Regions from separate parts of the Streptomyces sp. Wb2n-11 genome, predicted to be linked through region 1. Evidence: riboswitches for the same ligand, from Rfam matches in the RefSeq annotation. Region 1 holds a riboswitch; each other region holds the start of a gene.
What was found. Region 1 has a riboswitch for thiamine pyrophosphate ahead of BN1555_RS08400 (thiamine ABC transporter substrate-binding protein). Riboswitches for the same ligand answer to the same signal wherever they lie in the genome.
Positions count from the first base shown of each region.

Region 2: linked by a shared signal. The riboswitch ahead of thiO (glycine oxidase ThiO) and the one ahead of BN1555_RS08400 (thiamine ABC transporter substrate-binding protein) in region 1 are both predicted to bind thiamine pyrophosphate.
Region 3: linked by a shared signal. The riboswitch ahead of thiC (phosphomethylpyrimidine synthase ThiC) and the one ahead of BN1555_RS08400 (thiamine ABC transporter substrate-binding protein) in region 1 are both predicted to bind thiamine pyrophosphate.

Region 1 covers NZ_CVPB01000001.1:1,917,255-1,919,510, forward strand. Annotated here, with positions in the region: partial or broken gene BN1555_RS08395 (ABC transporter permease) at 1-96, opposite strand, end outside; gene BN1555_RS08400 (thiamine ABC transporter substrate-binding protein) at 135-1,238, opposite strand; TPP riboswitch at 1,312-1,415, opposite strand; gene rlmN (dual-specificity RNA methyltransferase RlmN) at 1,456-2,256, opposite strand, start outside.
Region 2 covers NZ_CVPB01000001.1:5,195,275-5,197,530, forward strand. Annotated here, with positions in the region: gene thiO (glycine oxidase ThiO) at 1-1,186, opposite strand, end outside; TPP riboswitch at 1,184-1,296, opposite strand; gene BN1555_RS23655 (avidin-fold protein) at 1,348-1,689, shown strand; gene BN1555_RS23660 (NAD(P)/FAD-dependent oxidoreductase) at 1,759-2,256, shown strand, end outside.
Region 3 covers NZ_CVPB01000001.1:3,597,438-3,599,693, forward strand. Annotated here, with positions in the region: gene BN1555_RS16370 (YibE/F family protein) at 1-704, opposite strand, end outside; TPP riboswitch at 776-913, shown strand; gene thiC (phosphomethylpyrimidine synthase ThiC) at 906-2,256, shown strand, end outside.

The DNA of each region.
Region 1 (2,256 bases):
GAGCCGCCAGACGCCGTCCACCTGGAGCCCGCGCCCCACGATCGCGGTCACGGGGTAGGCGAAGAAGACCGCGAAGAACGCGACGGGCGCGGCCATCAGGCCGAGCCGCACCGCGCTCCCCCGCATGTTCTTGGCTACTTCAGGACGAGCGAGGACCACGACTTGACCCACTGCTCACGGTTGTCGGCGATCCTGTCGGGGGCCACGGTCTGCGGCTTGTCGACGACCACGCCGTGCTCCGTGAACAGCTCCGGCAGCTTCGTGTCCTCGACCACCGGGTTCACGAACATGTTCAGCGGCATGTCCTCCTGGAACCTCTTCCCGATGAGGAAGTCGATGAGCGCCTTGCCGCCCTCCTCGTTCTCCGCACCGTTCAGCAGCCCCGCGAACTCGGTCTGCCGGAAGCAGGTGCCGGTCGCGACACCGGTCGGCGCCTCCCCGGGCTGCGGCTCCGCGTACAGCACCTCCACCGGCGGGCTGGAGGCGTACGAGACGACGAGCGGCCGGTCGGCCTTGGTCTTCCTGCCGCCCGCGGAGCCGGAGAACTCCTCGTTGTACGCCTGCTCCCAGCCGTCCACGACCTTGACGCCGTTGTCCTTCAGCTTCTTCCAGTAGTCCTGCCAGCCGTCGTCGCCGTACTGCCCGACCGTGCCGAGCAGGAAGCCGAGGCCGGGCGAGGAGGTCGCGGCGTTCTCGGTGACGAGGAGGTTCTTGTACTCCGGCTCGACCAGGTCGTCGAAGGTCTTCGGCGGCGCGAGCTTCTTGTCGGCGAAGTACTTCTTGTCGTAGTTGACGCAGATGTCGCCGGTGTCGACGGGTGTGACGCGGTGCTTGTCGCGGTCGAGCCGGAGCTCGGCCGGCACCTCGTCGAGCCCCTTGGCCTCGTACGGCGTGAAGATGCCGTTGTCCAGGGCCCGCGAGAGCAGCGTGTTGTCGACGCCGAAGAAGACGTCGCCGCGCGGGGAGCCCTTGGTCAGGATCTCCTGGTTGAGCGCGGCGCCCGCGTCCCCGCTCCTGAGGACCTTGACGGTGTAGCCGGTCTCCTCGGTGAACGCCTTCAGTACGGCGTCGGATGCGTTGAACGAGTCGTGGCTGACCAGCGTCACGGTCTTGGATCCGCCGCCCTTGCCGCCCTTGCCGGAACCGGAGTCGTCCGACCCGCCCCCGCACGCGGCGAGCGTCGAGACACCGAGCGCGGCGGCCACGGCGGTGACCGCGAGCTTCTTGGTGGTGTGCACTGAATTCCTCCTGGGATGGGACATCCAGGAAGAGACGCGGCCCTGCCCGCGGAAAACGGGCAGGGCGCAACAGCTCGAGTAGTGACCGAACTTCCTACCCAGAATGACCTGGGCGAGGTTCAGAGGGTCTGCGGCGTGCCGCACTCTCAGCGCTGTGGCGCTCCCCTGTCGGAATATGAAGATGTGCGGCCCACGGTACACGGGCCCTCTGACATGCCTATCGCTCGGTGGCCGCCAGCTGCCCGCACGCTCCGTCGATCTCCTGGCCACGGGTGTCCCGTACGGTCACGGGTACGCCGTGGGCCGCGATCGCCTCGACGAACGCCTTCTCGTCCTCGGGACGGGAGGCGGTCCACTTCGAGCCCGGGGTCGGGTTCAGCGGGATCAGGTTGACGTGCACCCGCTTGCCCTTGAGCAGGCGGCCCAGCAGGTCACCGCGCCACGCCTGGTCGTTGATGTCGCGGATCAGGGCGTACTCGATGGAGATGCGGCGGCCGGACTTCTCGGCGTACTCCCAGGCCGCGTCCAGCACCTCCCGGACCTTCCAGCGCGTGTTGACCGGCACCAGGGTGTCGCGCAGCTCGTCGTCGGGCGCGTGCAGCGAGACGGCGAGGCGGCACTTGAAGCCCTCGTCGGCGAACCGCAGCATCGCCGGCACCAGACCCACGGTCGACACGGTGATGCCGCGCTGCGACAGCCCGAGGCCGTCCGGCTCCGGGTCGGTCAGGCGGCGGATCGCGCCGACGACCCTCTTGTAGTTGGCGAGCGGCTCACCCATGCCCATGAAGACGATGTTGGACAGCCGTGCGGGACCGCCGGGAACCTCTCCGTCGCGCAGCGCGCGCATGCCGTCCACGATCTGGTGCACGATCTCGGCGGTCGACAGGTTGCGGTCGAGCCCGGCCTGTCCGGTCGCGCAGAACGGGCAGTTCATGCCGCATCCGGCCTGCGACGAGATGCACATGGTGACCCGGTCCGGGTAACGCATCAGGACGGACTCGACGAGCGTCCCGTCGTG
Region 2 (2,256 bases), 3.3 Mb from region 1:
GCTCCTGCGGTACGGAGACGGGGGAAGGGAGGGAGGCGGGAGGGGCGGCCGGCGCGAAACGCAGCGGGCTGAACGGACGCGCCTCGTCCGGCAGCTCCCCGCCGGCCAGGACAGCGGCCATCGCATCGCCGGTGACCGGCGTGAGCAGCACCCCGTTGCGGTAGTGCCCGGTGGCCAGATGCAGCCCGTCCAGCGCGGTCGGCCCGAGCAGCGGCGCGTTGTCCGGGGAGCCGGGCCGCAGCCCCGCGCGGGTCTCCGTCAGCGGCAGCTCGGTGATGCCCGGCATCAGCTCGTGCGCGTCGCGCAGCAGCTCGTACACCCCGCCCGCCGTGACCGTCGTGTCCCAGCCGAGCTCCTCGCTGGTCGCCCCGACGACCAGTTCGCCGTTCTCGCGCGGTACGAGGTAGACGTGGCTGCCCCGCACCACGGCACGCACCGTCCGGCTCAGGAAGGGCGCGTACGCGCGTGGCACGGCCAGCCGCAGCACCTGCCCCTTCACGGGCCGTACCGGCGGCAGCGCCTCCCGCGGTACGCCCGCGAGCCGGCCGCTGAGGCTTCCGGCCGCCAGCACCACCTGGCCGGCGGTGAGCTCCGTCCCGTCCGCCAGTACGGCGCCGACGGCCCTCTCCCGTACGACACGGAGCCGTTCGGCCCAGCCGCGGTGGAAGACCACCCCGGCCCGCTCACAGGCTGTCAGAAGGGCTGCGGCCAGCAGCCTCGGGTCGACCTGGTGGTCACCGTCCACCCGCAGGCCCCCGCGCACGCCCGGCGCGAGCATCGGCTCCAGGCGGCGGCACTCGCGCCCCGTGAGCCACTCCGACGCGAGCCCGGAGCGGCGTTGCAGGGCATGGAGCTCGCGCAGGTGGGCGCGGTCGTCCGTGTCCAGCGCGACGGCGAGCGTGCCGCAGGAGCGGTAACCGGTGGCCTGCCCGCTCGCCGCCTCCAGCTCGGCGACGAACGCGGGATAGCGCTCGGCGGACGCGAGGTTGAGGCCGAGGAGCGTCTGCTCCCCGTAGTGGAGTTCGGTGACGGCGGCGAGCATTCCGGCCGCGACCTGTGCGGCCCCGCCGCCCGGCTGCGGATCGGCGACGGCGACGCGCAGCCCGCGCTGCGCCGCCCGCCAGGCCGTGACCAGGCCGATGATTCCGCCCCCGACGACGAGGACGTCTGACGATGTACGCGGCATGGGCGTCCAGCCCCTCCCTTCGCCGGCATGACCCGGATCAGGTTCGTACGGTCGGAGGCCGTCCAGCCTCCCTCTCAGCCCGGTACGTCCGGGCTCCCGCGAGTGCTTTACGGTGGCCACCCTAACGCCAGGCCCCGACGCGCTGTAAGGGAGCAACTCCTGTGGCCCGCTCGCTCGACGGACTCGTCCTCTCGCCGGTCGCCGACCAGGCGCCCGGCCAGGTCGGGACACGGACCCGGTTCACGTACCACGAGGAGGGCGGCCGGATCTGGGCCGAGTACACGGGCGGCGACGTCGTACGGGGCCGTCTCGTCGGCACGCGCGAGGGCGACGCGCTGGACTTCCGTTACGTACAGCTGAAGCAGGACGGCACGACCTCGTCGGGGCACTGCGCGTCCACCGTCGTCGACCTCCCCGACGGGCGCGTGCGGCTGGAGGAGACCTGGGCCTGGGAGTCCCAGGAGGGCAGGGGGACGAGCGTCGTCGAGCAGCTGCCCCTGTGACGCTGCGCCGGAGGTCTTCCTCCGCGGTCCCGGCGAAGGCGGCGGAACGCGCCGTCCTACAGTGACCGGGTGAGCGAGCAGAGGCAGACAGAGCGGCGCGTCGTCATCGTCGGCGCGGGAATGGCCGGTGTCCAGACCGCGGTGTCCCTGCGCGAGCAGGGCTGGACCGGCTCCGTCACGCTGATCGGCGCCGAACCGCATCAGCCGTACGACAGACCGCCGCTGTCCAAGGCGGTGCTGCTCGGCCACGCCGAGGAGTCGGCCTTCGACGTCGACTTCGAGGCGCTCGGCATCGAACTCCACCTGGGGCGCGAGGTGACGGGCGTGCGCCCCGGGGCGCACGAGATCGACACGCCCTCGGGCCCCGTTCCGTACGACGTGCTGGTCGTCGCCACCGGAGCGCTGCCCCTCACGCTGCCCGGCGGCGAAGGCGTACCCGGAGTCCACCTCCTGCGCACCCTCGACGACGCCGCGCGGCTGCGGCCCGTGCTCGGCCGGCGGCACGACGTCGTGGTCGTCGGGGCGGGCTGGATCGGCGCGGAGTTCGCCACGGCCGCCCGCGAGGCG
Region 3 (2,256 bases), 1.7 Mb from region 1:
TAGAGCGCGATGAGCATGATGGCGCTCGCCCCGACGACCGCGACGATCAGCGGATTCGATCCCTGGAGGATCGCGGGGAGGATGAACAGCGTCAGGATCGCGAAGGACACGGCGAGCGCGATCAGTGCCATCAGGCCCTTCATCCGGCCGACGACGATCACCGCGAGCGCGAAGATCCCGGCCAGCAGGGCCATCGGGATTCCGCGGTCCACATCGGTCACCGAGTACTGGAGGTCGCGGGGCGCGTCGGGCGCGTACGCCACCACCACGCCCTGACCCTCGTTCAGCTGTCTCGGCGCGTCGGGCTGGACGATCTCGGTGAACGTGCGGCCTTCGTCCTTGCCGGACGTGACCTCGATCGTGGCCCGCTCGCAGGTGCCCTGCTGGGCCTGCTGGGCCTCGCGACCGGACGGCGTGGACGTGTCGCCGGTAGGGGGCACCTGGGCGGCGTTCACGTCCTTGCAGTCGACCTGCTGCACATCCGTCACCTTGCCCGACACGGTCTGCCGGTCGAAACCGACACCCGTGCGCTCGTGCTCGGGCGCGCCGCCCGGCCAGAGCACGACGAGGCCGACGAAAACGGCCGTGGCGAAGGGGATCAGCACGGCCGCGATGACCTTGCGCAGGTGCTGGGAGACGGGCGCGGCGGGCCCGTGGCTGTGGGTGTGGCCATGGATTTCGGGCGTTGGCTGGGGGGACGTCACCGACCGATCATCGCAAGAACGGAGGGGGCCCTCTGGTCAGCGCGCCAGAGATGACGCTAGCGTGGGGGCACCTTTGCACACGCGGGAGCTCGGAGCACCGGGCTGAGAGGGCGCTGACCTCCGTACGGACATACGTACGGAAGCCGCTGCGCCGACCGCCGAACCTGTTACCGGGTAATGCCGGCGTAGGGAGTAGGTCTCATGACCACAGCGGATGCACACACGCCTGCCACCGGCCAGGACGGCCGCAAGCCGGGCTGGCACAAGGGGTACGTCGCGGGGCCCGAGGGCTCGCGTTCGGACCTCCGCGTGCCGGTCCGTCAGGTGCACCTCACCAACGGGAAGGACGTGACGCTCTACGACACGTCCGGCCCGTACACCGACCCGACCGTCGAGACGGACGTACGCCGCGGACTCGCGCCACTGCGCGAGAACTGGATCATCGGACGCGGCGACACCGAGGAGTACGCGGGCCGCCCGGTCCGCCCCGAGGACGACGGGATCAAGCACACCTCGCCGCGCGGGGGCCTCAAGAACCTCGACGCGGTCTTCCCGGGCCGTCCGCGCCAGCCCCGCCGGGGCCGCGACGGCCAGGCGGTCACACAGCTCGCGTACGCCCGTCGCGGGGACATCACGCCCGAGATGGAGTTCGTGGCGATCCGGGAGAACGTGGCGCCCGAGGTCGTACGGGACGAGATCGCGGCGGGCCGCGCGGTCCTGCCGGCGAACGTCAACCACCCGGAGATCGAGCCGATGATCATCGGCAAGCGGTTCCTGGTGAAGGTCAACGCCAACATCGGCAACTCGGCGGTCACCTCCTCCATCGAGGAGGAGGTGGACAAGATGACCTGGGCGACCAAGTGGGGCGCCGACACGGTCATGGACCTGTCGACCGGCCGCAACATCCACACCACCCGCGAGTGGGTGCTGCGCAACTCCCCCGTGCCGATCGGCACCGTCCCGCTCTACCAGGCCCTGGAGAAGGTCGACGGCCGGGCGGAGGAGCTGACCTGGGAGATCTACAAGGACACGGTCATCGAGCAGGCCGAGCAGGGCGTCGACTACATGACGGTCCACGCCGGCGTGCGCCTGCCGTACGTCCCGCTGACCGCCCGCCGCAAGACCGGCATCGTCTCGCGCGGCGGCTCGATCATGGCCGCGTGGTGCCTGGCGCACCACAAGGAGAGCTTCCTGTACGAGAACTTCGAGGAGCTCTGCGACATCCTCGCGGCGTACGACGTGACGTACTCGCTCGGCGACGGCCTGCGGCCCGGTTCGATCGCGGACGCCAACGACGAGGCGCAGTTCGCCGAGTTGAAGACGCTCGGGGAACTCAACACGATCGCCAAGCGGCACAACGTGCAGACGATGATCGAGGGTCCGGGCCACGTCCCGATGCACAAGATCAAGGAGAACATCGACCTCCAGCAGGAGATCTGCGAGGAGGCCCCCTTCTACACGCTCGGTCCGCTCACGACGGACGTGGCCCCGGCGTACGACCACATCACCTCCGGCATCGGGGCGGCGATGATCGCGTGGTGGGGCACGGCGA